Regions from separate parts of the Methylocaldum sp. genome, predicted to be linked through region 3. Evidence: riboswitches for the same ligand, from Rfam matches in the RefSeq annotation. Region 3 holds a riboswitch; each other region holds the start of a gene.
What was found. A riboswitch is a leader RNA that binds a small molecule or an ion and turns the genes downstream of it on or off. The one in region 3 is predicted to bind cyclic di-GMP.

Region 1 (7,132 bases), on a different contig from region 3:
GCGTCTTTTCTGACCTTGCTGGCGCCGGGCGCAATGATCAGCGCCGCCGGCTGGATCGCCGGCGGAACATCGCAGGCCACGCCTCATGCTGCGGGCGCGGTGGCCGTGCTGCGTGCGGCATTCCCTTCGGAGACGCTGGATCAGACCGTCGCCCGCCTGACCGGGAACGGCATCGCGGTCACCGACACCCGGCCTGCGGCTCCCATCACCAAGCCGCGCATAGACTTCACGGGCCTTTTTCCGGCCCCCGCCAACGACCGCTTCGCGAACCGCATCGCGCTGAGCGGCGCTTCGGGGCAAACCAACGGCTCGAACGAGTTCGCGAGCAAGGAGGCCGGGGAGCCCAATCACGCCGGGAACGCCGGCGGAAAATCCGTCTGGTGGACATGGACCTCGCCCGGCTCGGGCCAACTGGCGCTGGATACCTCGGGCAGCGCCGTCGATACCCTGCTGGCCGTCTACACCGGAACGGCGGTCAACGGCTTGGCGGCAAAAGCTTCCAGCGACGACAGCGGCGGGCCTCAGAGCCAGGTCGGTTTGGCCGTGCAGCCCGGAACGACCTACCAAATCGCCATGGACGGCAAAAACGGCGCCTATGGCACCATCGTCCTCCACTGGAATTTCATCGAGAACGCCGCGGATCTCTCGGTCACCTTGTCGGACAATCCGGACCCCGTTCTTCAAGGAGGCGAACTGGTTTATTCCGCCACCGTGACCAACCAAGGCCCCGCTGTGGCGGCCGGAGCGAGCCTGACCGACGCACTTCCGGCCGGCGTGAGTTTCCTCTCGGCGTCTCCCGGCTGTTCCCACCTGGCAGGTACGGTCACCTGCAACCTCGGCGACCTCCCGTCCGGCGGTTCCGCCAACGCAACGATCAGCGTGCGGGCCGATGCCGCGGGTTCCATTCAGAATACTATCCAAGCCGCTTCCGCCACGCCGGACGGGAATCCGGCCAATGATGCGGCCTCGGCCGACACCACGGTGACTGCCGCCGCCGATCTTGCGGTCACCGTGAACGATAGTCCCGACCCGGTCGCTGTGGGTGCTCAGCTCGCTTATCAGATCACCGTCATCAACTCGGGTCCCGCGGATGCTCAAGGCGTCACGGTGACTGATGCGCTTCCCTCGGGTGCGGTTTTTCTATCCGCCTCGGCCAACTGTACGCACAGCACTGGGGTCGTAAGCTGCGATCTGGGTCCGCTGACGAATGGCGGAGCCGGCACCGCTTTCATCAACGTTCAGCCCGTCGCCGCCGGCAGCCTGGTCAATTCCGTCAGCCTGAGCAGTCCGACAGCCGATCCGAATTCCGCAAACAACAGCGCCGGCGCGTCGACCACGGTCAATGACGCTTTCCCGCCTGAATCCGGCAACGACGGCGATATTCCCACGCTACCCCAATGGGGCATGGTGGTCATGGGCGCGATGCTCTGGCTTGGTCGCCTCGTGACGAAACGGATTATTCCATAAGGAATCTCTGATTAAGTCCTTCGACAGGCCTGTCCTGAACCAATCTCCGAACGGGCTTCCGTTTCGGAAACTGTCACGTGACCTTCAAACGGCGGTCACAAACGGCCGTTACCGTGTCTTCGCTCTACGGGACCGGCAGATTTTCCGTTGAAAGCCCCCGTGATCGATTTCTCCGAAACAAAATTCCAAAAGGACAACAACATGATGCGCAAGGTATTGACCGGCGCGGTGCTTGCGGCGCTGGGCCCTGCCGCGTACGCCGCGACGCCGGTTTTCATCAATGAAATCCACTACGACAACGCCGGGACGGACGCTGGCGAAGCCATCGAGATCGCGGGGCCGGCCGGCACCGATCTGAGCGGCTGGAAAATCGTCCGCTACAACGGCAACGGCGGCGGCACGTACGCCACGCCCGCCGCGACCACGTCCGAAACCCTTTCCGGGACGATTCCGGACCTGGGCGGTACCGGCTACGGCGTGATCACGATCGCTTACAACCAGGACGGATTGCAGAACGGCGCCCCGGACGGCATCGCCCTGGTGGATGCGTCCAATCAAATCGTTCAGTTTCTGAGTTACGAAGGAGTCTTCACGGCCACCAACGGGCTTGCCAACGGCCTCACCAGCACCGATATCGGCGTCGGCGAAAGCAGTTCCACACCGGTCGGCGGATCCTTGCAGCTCACCGGAAACGGCACTTCCTACGAGGACTTTGCCTGGGCGGCGTCAGGCGAGAACACCTTCGGTGCGCTCAATGCCGGGCAGTTCTTCGCTTCCGCTCCGCCCCCGCCATCCTCCGTCAGCCTGATCAGTACGGTGCAGGGTACCGGCCTGTCCAGTCCCGTCGCAGGTGCGGCCGTGACGGTGGAGGCCATTGTTGTGGGCGACTTCCAGGGCGCGACCGAATTGAGCGGCTTCTTCGTTCAGGAGGAGCCGGCGGATTACGACGCCGATCCCGCTTCGTCCGAAGGCTTGTTCGTCAATTCCACTATCGCTGTCGATCAGGGCGATTGGGTGCGGGTGACCGGAACCGTGACCGAAACCAACGGCCTGACGACGCTGAACGCCTCCTCGGTAACCGTACTCGCCAGCGGAAACCCGCTGCCGGCGGCGACGCCCGTAACCCTGCCCTTCGACGGATCGGCCACCGACCGGGAGCGCTACGAAGGCATGCTGATCAACTTGCCCCAGAGCTTGACCGTCACCGAAAACTTCCAGCTGGGCCGCTTCGGCCAGATCGTGGTGTCCTCGGACGGTCGCCTTCGGAATCCGACGCACGTCGCTTTGCCTGGCGCGGCGGCGAATGCGGTGGCGGCGGCCAACGACCTGAATCGGTTGTTCGTGGATGACGGCTCCAACGTCCAGAATCCCGACCCGGTGATTTTCCCGGCTCCCGGCTTGAGCGCCGGCAACACGCTACGGAGCGGCGACACGCTGACCGGCGCGACCGGGGTGATGAGCTACGCCTTCGGTGCTTTCCGCCTGCTGCCCACGGCGGAACCCCTGTTCGTGGCGGACAATCCGCGCCCCGCGGTTCCGCCCGCGTTGCCCGGCATCGGATCGCTCCGCATTGCCAGTTTCAACGTGCTGAACTACTTCAACGGCGACGGCTTCGGCGGCGGATTCCCGACGGCCCGCGGCGCCGAGAACCCGGCCGAGTTCACCCGCCAGAAGGACAAGATCGTCCCCGCCATCCACGGCCTGAACGCCGACGTGATCGGCCTCATGGAAATCGAGAACGACGACGATGCTTATCCGGCGATCCAGGATCTGGTGGACAGCCTCAACGTCTATGCCGGGTCCTCTCAGTACGCCTTCATCGACACCGGTATCGTCGGCACCGACGAGATCCGCGTGGCGCTGATCTACAAGCCGGCGAAAGTGAGCCCGGTCGGGTCGTTCGCGATCCTGGACTCCTCGGTCGATCCCGATTTCATCGACACCAAGAATCGGCCCGCGCTGGCCCAGACCTTCCTGGACAAGCTGTCCAACAAGAAGCTGACGGTGGTCGTGAATCACTTGAAGTCCAAAGGCTCGGCTTGCACCGACGTGGGAGACCCGGACGTGGGCGACGAGCAGGGAAACTGCAACCTGACCCGGACCGGGGCTGCCCAGGCCCTGGCCGACTGGCTGGCGGCGGATCCCACCGGGAGCGGCAACACCGATGCCCTGGTCATCGGCGATCTGAATGCCTACGCCAAGGAAGATCCCATCCGGACCCTGGAACAGAACGGCTTTACCAATCAGGTCGCGGCTTTCCTTGGCGAGGACGCGTATTCGTACGTGTTCGACGGCGAAGCAGGCTATCTGGATCATGCCCTGTCCAGTTTGACGCTCACTTATCAGGTCAAGGGCGTCGCGGAATGGCACATCAACGCGGACGAGCCAATCGCGCTCGACTACAACACCGACTTCAAGACGCCGGATCAGGTCACCAGCTTCTACAGTGCCGATCCGCATCGTTCGTCGGACCACGATCCGGTCGTGGTGGAAGTGCTGGTGCCGGGCGATCTCGACAAGGACGGCGACGTCGACGTAGCGGACCAGAACCGCTTCCGCTCCGCCTTGGGCAAGTGTTCGGGCCAATCCGGCTACTTGGCGGAGGCTAACTACGACGGCGTCGGCTGCGTGACCTATGCCGACTACCAGCGCTGGTATGGCCACTACGCTGCCTATCGTGTCAAGGCAGGCCTTTAAACAGCGATCGGCCGCCTCCTTGCAACGAGGCGGCCCTTTCCCCTAACTGGAGATAAACGATGTTGACTTTTAAAGCCCGCCTCGCAATTGCCATTCTGGGGCTATTGGCCGTGGCCCCTTCCCACTCGGCCGTGGTGTCGCTCAATTTGGTCGGGAATGCCCCCGTGCTGGTTGGCGACAGCTTCAGTATCGATTTAACGTTGACTCAGCCCTTCGATGGGTTGGACGCTTCCGATGAATTGCTGGCGTTCGGATTCGACACGGTGCTGAACGGTACCGCCGCTCAGTTCACCGGCGTCACGTATTCGCCGTCCTTCAGCGATGACAGCGGCCTGCTCGGACTGGATTTGGCGGGATCGGCCTTCCCCGGCATCCCCAATCTTCCGGCTAATCAGACACTGACTCTGGCGACGCTCAATTTCCAGGCGTTGTACGCCGGAAATATTGATTTGGGCGTGTTGGGCAATCCGTCCGAACCCAATCAAGGATTGTTCTTCAGCCTCTCGGGGCCGCTCGCCGCCAATGCCGGTCTGTCCTTGAGCATTCAGTCCAGCGCGGTTCCCGTACCGGCCGCCTTTTGGCTGTTCGCCAGCGGGATCTCGGGGCTGGTGGTGCGGAGTGCATGCCGAAAAAGTTGTACGATCGGCGCACTCAGTCTACGAAGATAGCCGTTGGGCCAACGGGTTTGTCGGCAAAGGATTGCCGACCTACGAATGCTTGAATCCATTCACCCGAGCCGAAGGCGCCAACGACGTCCGCCAAGCCTGTTTTGCCGTACGAGCGAGATGAAAACGCGCTAAGTCTACGAAGATAGGCTTTGATCCCAGCCGTTGCCAAAGCTAACCCGTCCCAATTCGCTCGGCTCTTCGTGTGGACGCGGGCCGGTGTACGGCTGGCGGAAACGTGATCAGGCTCCGAACCAAGGCCTTCCCGGCGGTTTTTCTCTTCGCCAAGCCCAAACGCGGCTTGGGCTTGGCTTACGAGCACCTCGAAGTTTTTCGAGGTGCCTGACCAACGGATGCAGGCGGCCGGGGACCAAGCGGGACCTGATCCGCCGATTCGACCTGGCGTATCGGCAGAGTGCCTTCGGTCTATCGCCATCCGCTGCCGCCGCGCCGCTTCCAGCACGAATGGTTTCCCCTCGCTGGCTCATCTCATCACCTGCGCACGAAGCTCGGCCTTGAACGGCTGTCTCGGTAATTTCGCCATCTCGTTCCACCACCAATCACCGGATTTACGCGATTGATGGTGTCCACTTTTTTGAGCCTGGCTCACTGGCTCATGGAGAAGGAGACTGGACAGAATCCACCTAATCGGTCTCCGACGAGTCATTTGTCATAAATTGATTACATAGATTTAACCAATCATTAACTGACGTGTAACAGTCTCGGCTTAATTTGACCGGGTATTTCGAAAAAATGAGCAAGGAGGCTTAGGTCGGTTACCGGTCACGTCAAGCTGTAGGACCAGCTGAACGTGTTTGCCGAAGAGCCACACCCGCCGTGAGGCGGGGCCGGAAAGCCACGGGTCTCGCGTTTGTCGAGATCGCCGGGCCGCCTCCCGAGTGATGGGGAGGACCGTGGCACCGCTCACCACCTGTGGGCAGAATCACGGACATCACTGTGAGTTCAACGTCAACACAGTGAAAAGGTAATTCGGATGAAACCAAGTAAGATCATTTCGGCGCTCGCTTTGACGGGCGTCGGATTCTCAAGTACTGCCGGTGCGGCAACCTTGCCGAACTGGGTGGGTACCGCGGACTACACCGTCGTGGGCGGTTCGGCCGGCGAAGCGGTCGGTCCCTTCGATACTTACGACTTCGCGGCGGGCGACGGCGGTCTGGCATTGCTCGTACCGGACACGATCGCCAATCCCTCCCAAATTACGGTGGGAGACATCTATTCAGGCGTGTACCAGTCTTACGTCACCAACCATCAGTTGGGCACCTCCACGGTGAGCAACCCCAAACTGAACGTCTCTTACGAGTTGACCACCCAGTCGGCTTTCCAAACACAAGTCACGAACGCGCAGAATCTGGGCAACGGGCTGTGGACCATCAACTTCCAGGTGTTGAGTGGCTCGCTGGACCTGTTTTTCGACAACGCCGTCAATCGCGACGTAACCGGTGACACGGGCATCACGGACGGCACCAATATTCTTAAGGGATCGGTGACGGGCGGAACCGGGGTCGTCACGGTAAGCACCCAGTTTCCTTCCGGTCTTGGCGTAACCTCGAGCGAATTTACCTTCGTCGGAAACACCAGTTTCTATGATTCGGCGGTATACGATCCCGATACCATCGGCGGCGGCCAGTCGTTGTTCTCCCTGTTCGTCAGAAACCCCACCGCACCTCCCGCCATCTCTTCCGTCGGCGGCATACCGGTTACATCGACGAGCATTCTCTACCAGGCGGATGGATCGCTCACGCTGACGGCGGTACCGGTTCCAGCGGCCTTCTGGCTGCTCGCTAGTGCCTTGGCCGGCATGAGCGTCATCTCTCGCCGTTCCAGCAAATTGGCTGCGTGAGCCTCGCATGGCAAGCCCATTTGGTGAATGGGCGAGGATTCGGTGCAAATCTGCTTCGCTGACTGCGGAAGCAGACGGCGCGGCCGAACGTCACAACCGGGCCGGCGCTTATCCCGGTCCGGTTCCTCGAGCCGACCGCCAGCCGGAACGGCCGAGGCCAGTGCTGCAATTATCATCCTCATGACGCAGCGTCGCTAAAAGTCCGCGACAACTCTTGAGGAACTTCACCCTCGGGCTCGAACACCGCGCGCGAGCCAGTTCGGCGCCGGCGAGCCCCCTCCGGCGCAGGGCTTCCAACAAGAGCTAGCCGACACCCGTTGTTTGTCCTCGGTGGCGGCAAAGTGGGTTTGTGCTGCTTGGCGCCAGGGAGCCGCGAGATCATCGGCGGCGTCGAAGTCCGGGATGAGCCGATCCGGCGGCGCGCCACGTGCGCGAACAGTTC
Region 2 (6,175 bases), on a different contig from region 3:
CAATTCGTTGTATGCGCCCGGCCGCGAAAAACCGCGGCCAAACCGGTGGCCATCAGCCATAACGCGGAGGGCAGCGGGACCGGAGCGACGGTCGCGGACGACACGTTGGCCGTCAACGCATTTCCGTCCGCGTCGCCGAGTGCGTTGACGGCCAGTCTCAATGGGCTGCTGCCGGCTTGCCGGAAATTAAAATTAACTACCGCCAGGGTAAAACTGTCGGCCTGCAGGGTATTCAAGTCCTCCGGCGAATCAAAGGACAGTTCGAACAGGTTCAGCACCCCGCTACCGCTTGACCCGACCGAAGTGACGTTTGCCCCGAAATCGAGAACATCCAGTTCGTCCCCTAGCACCGGATCGCCGAAACTGGTACCGACATATTCCAAATGGCTGCTATCGAAATTGAGATCCAGATCGTAGCTGCCTAGCGAGGGCGCTTCGCCGGCGCCTAGTCCGGATATCGTGATGCCGACCGCGACCGACCACCCGGTTCGGCCCACCGGCATGACCCCCAGTGTGATCGCGGACTCGGCGAGTCCCGATGCGGACAGCAACAGCGCAGCTATTAAAGGCTTACAGTAACGGTCGAGCATCTTGATAGTTTCCTGTTAACGAGTTCCTTGAGGGAAAGATTTCGGGAAACTCCGATCCGGTTCTTGGCCAAGTTCAGGACGAACGATCGCTCGTCGACGACGCGAACCATGGGCAGAAACCGGGTTTTCCGAGTTTCCGTCGATGGATAGGGCGAGGTATCCATGCCTCACTCGGCTGCGCACCGAGGACGGGTACACGACAAGGTCAGCTTGCGGGCATCGAGCGCGTCGATCGTACCGTTCTTGTCGATATCGCGGGGATCGTCCGGACCGGACGCGGATTGATTCCGCACGGCGAGGATCAGGTCGATATCCAGGCGATCGATATCCCCGTCGCCGTCCAGATCGCCGGCCAGCGGGGTCGTTTCGCACGAATCGGGAATATGATCGGCATCGGCGTCACCGGCCCGGCCTTGTTCGATATCCAGAACGTCCGACACGCCGTTTTCGTTGCAGTCCGGAAACACGTTCAGATAGTACACGTCCTGCTCGCCGTTGAAGGTTGCGGTATAGGCAACGCTTGCGCCGTCCCTCCTGGAAACCAGGGTCGAATAGTCCCCCATCTTTTGGGAAGCGTGCGGATAGCCGATCGTGGTATCGAAAGGCTGGCTGACCGGAACGTTTTTGCTCCACGTTGCGCCGCCGTCCCATGAATACGCGTAATACAACCGCGAGACGTTATAGCTGCCGCTATCGCGCGTGTCGTACCAAACGGCATCGATGCGCGAGTTCGGAGCTACCCCCATCATGCCGAACCATTGCCACGAATCTTTATTGGGTTCGTCGTCGTTGACCCTGATCGGCGCCGACCAGGTCTCGCCGCCGTCGCTGCTTCGGACGAATTTGATGTCCAGATTGTCTTCGCCGGGCGGATCCACCGTCGCCAGCACATAGACCTTGCCGCGCAACGGCCCGTTGGATCGGTCGACGTCGACTTGAACGTCGCCTATGGGACCGTACCGATTCGGATTGTTTCGAAAATTGAATAAAGGAGCGGGACCGCCGATATCCAGGATCTGCGTCGTAAAGGTGGGTATCGAATCCGGATCTCGCGCGTCCAAGGACTTCGAGAAAATGTGCTGGTAGTGGTTTCGATTCTGGGTCTCTTCGTCCCATTCACTGGGTTCGAGCCGTCCGGCGATATACAACTCGCCTTCCGGCCCCACCGCCATGGTGCCGAAACTCGGGTTACCGGGAATCCCCACCGGCAGTTCGAAGCTCGCTCCGCCGTCGATGGAACGGGTGAAACAGTAGTCATCGCCGGTTTCGCGCCAGTTGACGTAGACATGGCCATCGCCGATTCCGCCGCTACGGTCTACCGCGAGCTGGCCTTTGTCGCCGCCTCGTCCGTGGGCGAATACCGGTTCTTGCCAACTGCGCCCGCCGTCGGTCGACTTGATGACTTGAATGTCTTCGATATAGATGCCTTGCTCGTCGAAACGCAGACTCTGAAAGTAAAAGTTCCCCTGAGCATCCACATCGATGACCGGATTGCTTCGGCCTTGTCCAGGCGTCAACGATCCCGGAAAGGTCCAGCTGGAACCGCCATCCTGGCTATGCGCCCAGCCGCCTTGGCGAAAGGAGGACTGCACGGAGTCGAACTGACGCCAGGCGATGACGATGTTGCCGGGGTCCAGCGGATTGATCGCCATGGTGGGCTCGTTGGCCGCATCGCCGGTAATGTTTTGACCGGCCGCGTCGACGTTGACCTGGATGCTGATGTAAGGACCAAAAGCGGAATGCGTCGCTGCGGCGTCGGCGCATGCGAACGCCAGTATCCATCCGGACCACACCGCGGCATGCCGTCCCGGATGTGGATTGCGTAAACCGGACCGTATCATGCGCGGTAACTCCGGGATCTGCCGAACAGGCCGAATCCGGCGAGACCCGATACGAACAGCCACACCGCGGCCGGAACCGGTACCACGGTGGTTTGAAAACTGAAATCGCCGACGATCGCGCCCACGGTGCCGCCAAAATGCTCCCATCCCGGCCCGACCCCGAGTTCGCCCGACAGGGTGAACGAATTCGGGTCGAGCCCCATCGCCACGTTGAACAAGTTGAAGGATTCCGACCGGAAAGAATAATGGTTATAGAGCGTCCAGCCGGAGCGTCCGGTCTCGGCATCGATGTTGGCCGCGTCGAATTCCAGGGTGTAGTCTCCGGAGACGATGCGGTTGCTCGGCGATCCGGTATCGATCCGGAAACGGCTGACGCCGCCAAGACCGATCGCGCCGGTGACGCTGCCCGCGAAATCGCCCGGATCGAACGTCAACGTGGTCGGCTTGGTTCTCCGGCCGACCGGGACGTCGACGGTAGCGCCGTTGACGGCGAATTCGAGACCCGTGGCCGGGATTTCGCCGACGCCCGGCACTATATGATCTTCCAAAATTTGCGCGTTGTTGCGCACCGCCGCGGCTTGTGCATCGAAAAATTCCTCCAGATATATGGAAGGCGCATCGGTCGCGTCCAAGGAGACGGCGGCGGCCAGCGCATCCCGGTCCAGGTTCATGATCAATGCGCCGCCGGAAACGGTGGCGGCGGTCGCCGTTGCCGGAAGGAATGCCAACCATGCGGCTAGAAATGTCAAACAGGGTGCAAGAGTTTTGCCGAATCGCGAGAGTCGGTGGCGTGTAGTCATGAGGATAAGTCCGTAACAGGTCGAAGGTGGGAGCGTTTATCCGGCCGATTGGCCGGATAAACGCGATAGACGGCTCCCCGGGCGGCTCGGCAGCCCGGGTCGACGGCCTCTATTCGGCGATCAAGCGGATAAAGCCGCCTGGACCGACTTTCGGCGGGCGCCGGCCAGCAGGCTTAACAAGCCGCTGCCGAACAGCCAGACCGCTGCCGGCACCGGAACCACGGCAGGCGAAACCAGAGTGAAGGTAGCGGCTTTACCGGCGGAGTTCGAGCCGTCGCCGCCGAACAGGAAAGCGGTCATATTGGGTGACCACCAGAGTTCCCCGGTCATGAGCAATTCATCGCCATTGGTGGTAACGCTGATGTTGCGGGCATCGTAAGTGGACGTTCTGAAGCTCGTGTTGTTCCACAAGGTCCAGCCGCTGTTGACGCCGTCATTTCGACTCGCGTTGTATTCGAAGGTGTAATCTCCGGACGTCAATGTACCCGTGAAACTGCCACGGGTCATCACGACACCGTTCAACCCGATCTGGCCGTTGGCGATAAAGGCGGACGAGTCGACCAAAGCATCCTGACTGGCGTCCCAGGTCAACGTGGTGGGCTTGTTGGCGCGGCCGCCGGCGCCCGTTGGAATTCCGGTGCCGGTCAGATCGGCGGGATTGACGACGTATTCGAGCGTTGACGGCGCGGGGTAGGTGTTGGTGGGCACCGTTATGATATCCGCAATGGTCGAGTAAGTATCGGCCACCGCCTTGGGAAAGAAGTTCGCGACATAATATTCGGTTAGCCCGCCAGGACCGATGGTTAGTCCTTCCAACAGGTTGTTCGGGTTGGCATAGGTAACGCTAAAAGTTCCCCCGTGCAACACACCGGCATCGGCCGAATTGGCCATGATCAGGGCAGCCGCTGCGAGAATGGTCTGTCGGATCTGCATTTTCTTGACCCCAAATTTTTGCATGGATTTTTTCCTGTGATTTGAAACATCGAGAGGTTGTGCGGCAGGCTCGAGAAATCCATAGCCCTTGAATAACTCTCACAGGAGAGGCGGCCCGGCTGTCTTGAATACCAAGACCCGCGGCTTTCCGAGTCCGCCTCGCGGCGGAGGTGGCGAAGGCGTCTCGTCCCTGAGACCGATATCATCCTGGGCCAACGGACAGGCATGCGCCCAACCGCCAGTCGTCGCTGATAAGAACCGCCGAAATGACAATGACAATAAGGCTCGAAAACTGGCGTTCTTATCGGGCAAGTCAAGCTGCTAAAGCAGATACCGTGCCAGTGAGCAGGGGTATTCCGAGACTAACAAGCTGTAATTTGAAAATACCGGGGAACGGTGGAAGCAAAGCGTAATTTACCTGGGAACACATGCCAATTTACAGGCATGTCACGGGAAAGAGGCAGCGAGTATCAGTGCATTAACAAATGTATCGTTAATGCGTAGGTATCCCGGCGCCCATGGCGGATATCAATGCGCGACATACCGCATTATGTGGGGAGCAGGTTAAATGCCGCAATTCAATGCGCATGACATCATCATAATCTGTTGTCTTATTTGACATTAATCGTCTGTCCTGTGAAATCCCGCAAGGCTTAAGGCATACAACGTAATTATTCGATGGCAATCGACAAATACACCAGGGATATTCGGGACAAACTGCGTGATTCATGCTTTTGCGGGAATATTTCCCGATATTTGTAATCCATGGACTACGTTCAGCGGACCATGGATTATTGGACTTCGTCTGGGCCGCCAAATCAGCATCATTTGCCGGCCGCACAAACGGTCGCTGCGTGCTTGAAGATACCTTGGTTTCTTCGGTTCTCGTGCCTATCCTTCAGGACGCAGTCCTTCATCCGATCTCTTGTAGGCGATGTATGCCAAGCGTCGTTGAGCCAGAGGATGGCGGCCGTAATGGGGTGAGACGGTCACCTCGAAACCGGCGCCGGCGAGAAGACGTTCGATTTGGGCGCCGCCCAAAACGCCGATCCGGTGCCGCTCCTCGGAACGGCGGTAGCCGTGGCCGCCTTTCCTGAACACGGTAATGTCCCGAATCAACAGGTTTTCCTGCGGCTGTTCGGATATCTCCACCAACACCGCCCAATCCGGCCCTTTGCGCCAGGAGCGATAGTGCATGGGTTCGCCGTCCGAGCGGACAAGGATGTCGAATGCGAAAACGCCGCCTTTCGGCAGACAGGAAGCGATGTTCCGGAACAAGCGGTCAAGGCGCGCTTCCGACGGCGCTCCGTCGGCACAATAGTTCAGGGCTTCGCCCAGGGCCGTGACCGCGGCGCAAGGGCGGAAGTCCACATCGTACAGCGATGCGGTTTGAAACTGTGCTTCGGGCGCTGTACGCCGGGCCAGTTCGATCATCGGCGCGGAAACATCGACGCCCAAAACCGAATATCCGTGCTCCAGCAGTTTCCTCGCCCAGGTTCCGCTTCCGCAACCCAGATCGATTATCAGGCCGGAATCGAGACCCGTGGCGCGGAACAGCGCCAGCAACTCATCGCCGGCGGCATCCACCAGATCGGGGAAGCCGACGTGATGAACATAGGCGAGATCTTCCTCATAGAACGGCATCATCGTTTCGAAGCATTTTTTCGACTGGAATTCCGCCAACCCATGGGGCGGTCAAAGCCGGTCCATCCCGATGGGTTCGCCGTTATCGGCACGGGTTTTGGTCAATCGCCGTTCCGCGTCTGCTGCGGCGCTGTCCTTGCCCTGCTTTCGATACACCTCGGTCAGCGCCCAGAGCGCCCAGGCGTCATTCGGCGCTTCTCGGAGCGAAATATCGAGCTCCCGCTCCGCCCCCGCCAGATCGCCCTGGAGAAACCGCAGCGCGCCTACCGAACGGCGTATCGGGTAGTACCAGTAGGGCGGTTCCATATAGGGCAGCTTTTCCTGAAGCGCCGCCGCTCTTTCGAAGGCGGCGGCGGCGTTTCCGAGA
Region 3 (7,132 bases):
GTAAAGAAGGTATCGTGCCTAGAAGCGCCGGCACCGGTATCCCAGCCGCCATAAAGCGCGTAGCCGAGTTTGAGGTTGGCGCCGCCGTCGGCAAGGTCGTCCGCCAGAGTGATTTTGAATTGCGATACTCCGGCATCCACGCAGCCCTGGGCGCTGCCGCCGCAGGACCAATGGATCAGGCCGAAGTCCGCTCCATGGCCCCAACCCTGTCCGCCGTTGTCGGGATCGGACCAGGAAAGGCCGCCGACCCGCAGCATTCGATCCGTGGGAAGGTCGGGATCGTTATTGTTGTTATAGTTGGCAATCTGCCGCTGCAGGCTGCTGCCGTTGGTGGATGTGGGCGTGCCGGTCTCGATGGTGCGGCCGGCCGCCGCCGCGCTGTGCATGCCCGCATACCACATGACGGGCAAACTCCCGGTATAGCCGACACCGCCGTTGGTCCAAACGCCGCTCGCGTCGGTGCCCGGCATTCCGTCGGCGCCGTTGATGCTGCCGCCGGTGCCGTCGCCGTAACCGGCGATGTTGAACGTGGCGTGCGCGTGAGCCTCGGGCGCAGCGACCAATGTTCCCCCGAGCATTCCCGCGAGGGCCAGTATTGTTGCCGTGGTTTTCATACTATGATTCGTCCTCGTCACTGTTAGTGGTCGTCCAAAAGCTCGTTAACAGTGATGTCCGCGGCGCTTCACCGTACCCAATGGAGCTGCGCCGCGGTCCTCCCCATCACACTAGGAGGCGGCTCGGCCGTCTCGAATACTCCATAGCATCGAGACCCGAAGCTTTCCGGCCCCGCCTCGCGGCGGGTGTGGCGATTCGGACAGACCTAACGGCGGTCCATCCCGACAAAGATCCCTCGGGCGATCCCTGCCAGCCGATTCCTTGCGAATCCGTGTGTATCGCGTCTTTTTATGAGCCCCCTAAGCGGCGGACCCGGCCTTTGCTGAAACAATAAATATGCCACTAAATAATCATTGCTAATCAAACAGATAAATCGCATGCAAACGCCACCGACGTGGCAAATCACGCAGTCTCATGGGTGATTCCACACAAAAGTTCCCCGCTTAGAGCGCGGAAAGGAAGGCGTGTACATACGTCGAGGTCTTGTTTCAGGCGGGAACGGCCATGACGTTCTTGCGGCGCTGTCCCAGCGTGACCAAACTCGCGAGGGCGCTGCCGAACAGCCAAACCGCCGCGGGGACCGGAACCGGTGCGGTGCTGATATTCAAGCTGTACTCCGCGATGTTCTGACTCCAGTTCCCCACGCCGGCGCCGCCCAGGTAGATGGAATAAACCTGACCGGCCAGGGCCAGAAAGGTCAAACCGTCTACACCGTCGACGGTGCCATCGTGAGTCAAGTAGCTCAGTCCTACGGTGCCGAACGGGTTATCGGCTTCGTAAGGTTTCGCGGGTGTGCATCCGGGGCAGTTCCAGGAGCCGTGATGAGAGTAACTGCCGGTACCGGAGTCCATGCCGGTGAAGACGGTGATGCCAAAGTTCTGAATGTCGTAGCCGGTTCCCGTAACCACCACGGGATTCAGTGTTACCCACATAGTTTCTTCGGCCTTGATCAAGCCAATATCGGTCTGATGTCTCCAGCCGGTCGGCCCGTTGGCTGTCGGAACTCCGCTGCCATTGACGCCTGCGTCCTGCCAGGCCCCGGCGCCGGTATCGATTTCCGCGGCGAAGCCGTAACGCGTTACTGCATCTGCTTTCGAGATTTCGAGCGTGTTGCCCGCGGAGTGAAGCTCGGCCGCCCAGTTCAGATGAGACGTACCGGCATAGCCGAAAGGCAGCGTGGTGGCACTGGCGGTTCCGACCCAACCCGGCGATACCGTCGGATAGGTCGGATTGCCTATACCCCCATAGTTCCAGCCGTCGGTGGCGGACAGCTCAGTGGTGGTGAAGGTGTTGTACATCGTATGCGCCTGGGCGCCGGAAACGGCGCCTACGGACAAGACGGTACCGGCGAGGGCCATGGCCACCGCTTTGGTCAGTTTGTTTTTGTTTTTGGACATAGGAAATTACCTCGTGCTGTTCTATGGAGTTGGTCTTTGTTTTCACATAGGCAGCGATGTCCGCAGCGCTCCCGTCAAAAGCGGAAGGCGCTCCGATCTCCCCATCACCGAGGGAGGCGGCCCGGCCGTCTTGGGATCAAACTCACAAGACCCGTGGCTTTCCGAACCCGCCTCGCGGCGGGAGTGGCAGGTGCAAAAGGGACTCCGCCCCGCTACGGTCTACGCTCCCCTTCCCCGGCAATGGTTTTCCGGTTTTCCGTAGCACAAAGCGCGTTCGAACCGGAATTCGGTCGAACCGGCCGATACCCCAAGAGCAATAAGCGCGCCTGAGGTAAACCGTTGATATAGCGCCATTTCTATGACGAACCTAACGGAAGCTGCGGGATATCCCATGTTTGTAGTGCGGGTATTCCAGCATGTGGCGACCCAAATCATCCGGAGGGTCAGTCAGCCAGCTCTTTCACTACACCGTTTCAAAGCGGCGATCGGCTGAGGCCGAGGCGATGAAACGGCCGGATATCGCCGACACCGGCGCATGCCACATGGTGCGCCCAGCCTCGAAGGCAAGCTCGACCGCCTTGTCCCGCATCATGCGGCGACGGCCTTGTGTCTGTGCCGCCCGACGAATCCCATCCCGGCCAAAGCACTGCCGAACAGCCAAATGGCGGCCGGTATCGGAACCGGAGAAGACGTGATGTTCAAGACGTAAAGATCCTTGTTTTGATTCCAATTGGCTCCGCCGCTACCGCCCAGATAAATGGAATAAATCTGACCGGCCTCCGCCAGGAAGGTCAGACCGTTGACCCCGTCGACGGTTGAATCGTGGGTCAAATAAGTTACGCCGGTGGTGCCGAACGGATCGCTCGCGGTGAAATCTAAGCCTTGAATCGGGCTATTCCATGCCTGATGGTTCTCATAGCCGGTACCGGTGTCCATACCGGTAAATACCGTAATCCCGAAGTTGGCAATTTCCGAATTGACGGCGGAGAGATTCAGCGTGACATAAGCATCGCTGTGCGACATCAACAACCCGATATCGGTGGTGTGCGACCAGCCCTGAGGGGTTGCTCCCGCGTCGAGCCAGGCGCCTCTAGCTGTATCGATATCCGCTGCAACGCCATATCTCGCTTGCGCATCTGCCCTGGAAATTTCCAGCGAATCACCCGCGTTATGGAGTTCGGCCGCCCAGTTCAACGCCGAAGAACCGGTGTAACCGAACGGCAGCGTCGTCGGGCTGGCGGTTCCCACCCAACCCGGCGATACCGTCGGATAGGTCGGATTGTTTATACCGCCATAGACCCAGCCGTCGGTTCCCCCATCGGTAGCGGGCGTTCCGGCGTTGTAGGTGTTGTACATCGTGTGTGCCGATGCCTCGGCAACAACCCCTAAAGAAAGGGCCGAGCCGGCAACCGCCATTGCGATCGCCCTGGCCAATCTGGTTTGTTTCATATGAATCCCTGCAAGTTGGAAGTTGAGATACCACGCCGTTAACCCGCATTGCTCATACCCCTTCGCTTCAGCCGTTCGCGCCGCAAAACGGTGTAATTCCAAATCGCTTCCAATCCGGAATTGATTTTCGAAGGGTGGCCGTAACCTACCCTACGCAACGTTCATTCGCATGCCGAATGGAGTAAGAAGTGCAAGCTAAGCGCAACCGATACTTAACAAGTGTCGTGCCAGTGTCCAAATCGAGGCACTACGGTGCTTCCAAGGCTTTACAAATAGGCCGGAATCCGGGAAATGAGGTATATGCCCCAGCATTCAGCGGCATATCGCGCATGAGGAGGAAGTCGGGCGAGGGGGGAGCCGATTGCAATGATGCGGCCTCGTTACGTCGGGAATCCTTTCCCGACGTAACGGGTTGACAGCCAAGCGAAGTCGGCAAAGGATTGCCGACCCACGAATAATTCCATTCGGCATGCGAATGAACATTCATCGTAGGATGGGTAGAGCGAAGCGAAACCCATCGATGGTGGGATAGCCCCTCGGCTCAGCGTAACCCACCGACCCTTCGACTTGGCTCAGGACAGGTCCGAGGCCGCTCGGTGGGTTACGGCCTTGCGGCCTCACCCACCCTACGAAAATCAATTCCGGATTGAACGCGATTTGGAATAAGCTGCCGATTCCGCCAGAGAGCCGCCCACGTTGCCCTCGACGTCGATCCAGAGATGCGGCAAGCCCATGGCGTCCAGCCAGGCCGGACCGTTTTCCTCCTTGAGCATGGCGATGGTCGAAGCGCTGCCGGCGACCACGCAGAAGTCCCCCACCACGCTGACGGCGGCGAGATGGCGTACCGGCCAGCCGCTTTTGGGATTCAGCACATGACCGTATCGGATACCGTCCACGACGATGCAGCGTTCGTAGTCCCCGCTGCTCGCGACCGCGCCTTCGCGCAACGCCAGGGTCTTGATCATCGAGCCTTTTTGGCGCGGGTGAGAAATTCCGACTCGCCACGGACTACCATCCGCCCGCGAGCCGATCAACTTGATGTCGCCGCCCAGATTGATCACGCCGTGTCGAACGCCCGCGTCCCGGCACAGCGCCGCGGCCCTGTCGACGGCATACTCCTTGACGATGCCACCGAAATCGAGCTCCATGCCGGCTACCGGAAATTCGAGCACCGGCGGTTCCCACCTCAGCTTGTGCCAGCCGACCTGCTCGAGCAGACCGCGCACTTGCGCGTCGTCCGGCAGTTTGCCTTGTTCGAAGCGCCAGGCACGCCGCAAAATGCCGGAGGTGATGTCGAAAAGCCCGTCGCTCTGTTCGTAACAGGTCGCCGCATAATTCAGCAAACCCGCCGTTTCGTCATCCACCGCAACCTGGCCACCCTCGGCGGCGACCCTGTTGATGGCGGACAGCAGGCTGTCGTTGCGATAGCGCGAATAGCGCGCTTCCAGGCGACGCACATCGGCCATGGCTGCATCCGATACCCGCTTGGCCTCCGAGTGACTCTCGGCAAACAGCTGGATTTCGCATGGGGTACCCATCGCCTTGAAGGCGAAGCGGAAATACTTCAGGTCGTTCGAATTCAAGGCCATTCCGGAAGGGTTGCTAAGTGATGCGCTTCCTTCATCAGCACATCCTATACGCTGCTACTGCTGCTTCCCAAGCTCTTGCTTGGGAACCATAACCGAGAAGCTGGAGCTTCTCTCAGTGGGTTCCCAAACTGGAGTTCGGGAATTAGCGTACCGAGCCCACATAGTTGCTATAACACAGAGTAGTAGGTCGGGAATCCTTTCCCTACGCCTCAGCTTGGCACAGGGGTTTGTCGGCAACGGATTGCCGACCTACGAACTATCGCGGGCTAAAGTCCGCTCCCACAGGCAGTAAATCGATCCCGAAACCAACCCGGCCCATCAAAACGCATAATTCCAAGTAACGGCCAAGGTCCCGGTGCGCGCCAGCTGATAACCGTTGACATCGTCCGACACCGGTTGCAACCACTCGACGCTGAGATTGTGGCCGGCGAAATCGCCGCTGGGTACTGAAAGATTGAGACCCAGCCCCACATCCCAATAGCGTCCGCCGTAGTTGGACGGGAAGTCCACCGGCGCGGTGGTCGAATGCTCGCGGTTGAATTCGCCACGGATAGAACCTTGAACGGTGTAAACGCCGCGCACCGAAGCCGACAGCCAGTTCGTCAGGCTGTAGCCGCCCCAGGCGGTGGTCTGAAATACGTCGCCCAGGGCATAACCCGACTTGTTTCTGCCTTCGAGCCGCTTGGTGCCGCTTACCTGCGCGCCCCAGAACCACTTGTCCGCCTGTCCGGTATAGGTCAGGCTGGGTTTGAAATCCCAGGTGCCGCTGCCGAGTTGCATACTGTAATCCTGTAATTCACCGTCCTCCGTAGCCCCGCCATCCACGGTCATGTCGACATCGCCCGTGGGCGCGCTGACCCCCAGTCCCAGATTGAGGCGGTGCCCGGACACGTCGAACAGCTTGATCAATGCCACCATCAAGGTATCGCCGAATCCGTCGCTGCTGTGCCCGCCGCCGTGCTCGTCGTCTTCCGGAGCCCCCGGCAACGGCTTCGACTCCATCTCCATGTCGACGAGCTGGGGCATCAGCATCAGGTTCAGCCAGTCGGTCGGCGCATACATGATGTCCAGCATGTGCATGTGCATGGTCATGTCTTTCGGCCGGGAGAGACATCCCGAGTTGCCGCAGGCGCTGCCGATCAGCGTTTGACTGCCGACCCTGTTGGTACCGTGCAGCATATCCCCCGCCTGATTGCTGTACATGTAGCGATACCCCGCCATCAAGCTGTCGGCCTGGTCCATCATATGGCCGAACATAATGCCGGCGGGCATGTTATGCCCGTAATGGTGCGAGCCGTGTTCGTGGTGGCCGCCCGAGAATGAGCCGGGCGCCGACAGATTGACGTTAAGCCCGGCGTGAGCCAGGAAATAGTTGAAATCGGCATAATCGCCCGCGCCGCCCCCGCCCAGCTTCAGATCGCCGGCATGGCTGTAATATTCGAAGCCCGCTTCCAGCCGAATGCCCTTGGTGAACTGCTTGCTGAACGTGATGCCGCCGCTCAGGGCGCCGAAGCCGGACAGGCGAAAATCGCTCGAATAATAGCCGTCGGCTCTGGGCGCAAGGAAATATGGAGCGAAGAAGTCGGCTTGCGACTGCGAATAATAGCGGATGCTCGGCGCAGCCATGATGCCGAAGGGCAGTGGCTGATACCACTTCAGCTCGAAGGTGTGAGAATCGATGCCCCAATCGTCGAAGTAGTACCGGTAATCGAAATGCAGGGACGCATCCAGCGCCGGTATATGCCGGTTCAATCGACCGGAGAAGGCCCACTGGTTGCGCTCGTCGGGCCGTCTTTCCCGAAACAGCTCGATCCCCACGACTTCGAGATTGGTCACGGATTTCCAGTCGATTGTGCCCGCTTTCGCCTGCGAAATCTCATAGTACTCCTCGGGCGTAATTTCCCCGCGCACGTAAACGTACTTATATGGGTTGGTGAGATAACCGCTCTGGTTGGTGTAGCTGGCCGTGCCCTGAAACAATGTGTTCTTGCCCAACACCTGCGCGATGCTGGTACTGAAGCCGTGGAAAACGCTCTCTTCGCGCAGCTCCGGGTAATTGGGCGAATCATCGTTGTCATGCGA

Region 1: it holds a riboswitch for cyclic di-GMP, as region 3 does, so the genes downstream of both, pepA (flocculation-associated PEP-CTERM protein PepA) here and ABJK70_RS06825 (hypothetical protein) in region 3, are expected to answer to the same signal.
Region 2: it holds a riboswitch for cyclic di-GMP, as region 3 does, so the genes downstream of both, ABJK70_RS17940 (hypothetical protein) here and ABJK70_RS06825 (hypothetical protein) in region 3, are expected to answer to the same signal.

The regions. Positions count from the first base shown of each region.
Region 1 covers NZ_JBDIVO010000136.1:1-7,132, reverse strand. The annotation lists gene ABJK70_RS12895 (S8 family serine peptidase) at 1-1,467, shown strand, start outside; gene ABJK70_RS12890 (ExeM/NucH family extracellular endonuclease) at 1,627-4,164, shown strand; gene ABJK70_RS12885 (hypothetical protein) at 4,224-4,832, shown strand; cyclic di-GMP riboswitch class I at 5,645-5,725, shown strand; gene pepA (flocculation-associated PEP-CTERM protein PepA) at 5,824-6,690, shown strand; partial or broken gene ABJK70_RS12875 (hypothetical protein) at 6,915-7,132, opposite strand.
Region 2 covers NZ_JBDIVO010000256.1:503-6,677, forward strand. The annotation lists gene ABJK70_RS17925 (hypothetical protein) at 1-590, opposite strand, end outside; gene ABJK70_RS17930 (sialidase family protein) at 758-2,431, opposite strand; gene ABJK70_RS17935 (VPLPA-CTERM sorting domain-containing protein) at 2,428-3,231, opposite strand; gene ABJK70_RS17940 (hypothetical protein) at 3,352-4,188, opposite strand; cyclic di-GMP riboswitch class I at 4,271-4,349, opposite strand; gene ABJK70_RS17945 (class I SAM-dependent methyltransferase) at 5,056-5,811, opposite strand; partial or broken gene ABJK70_RS17950 (hypothetical protein) at 5,860-6,175, opposite strand, start outside.
Region 3 covers NZ_JBDIVO010000048.1:3,967-11,098, forward strand. The annotation lists gene ABJK70_RS06820 (hypothetical protein) at 1-614, opposite strand, end outside; cyclic di-GMP riboswitch class I at 729-817, opposite strand; gene ABJK70_RS06825 (hypothetical protein) at 1,104-2,012, opposite strand; cyclic di-GMP riboswitch class I at 2,125-2,210, opposite strand; gene ABJK70_RS06830 (hypothetical protein) at 2,476-2,604, opposite strand; gene ABJK70_RS06835 (VPLPA-CTERM sorting domain-containing protein) at 2,601-3,461, opposite strand; gene ABJK70_RS06840 (FAD:protein FMN transferase) at 4,097-5,050, opposite strand; gene ABJK70_RS06845 (DUF3570 domain-containing protein) at 5,369-7,132, opposite strand, start outside.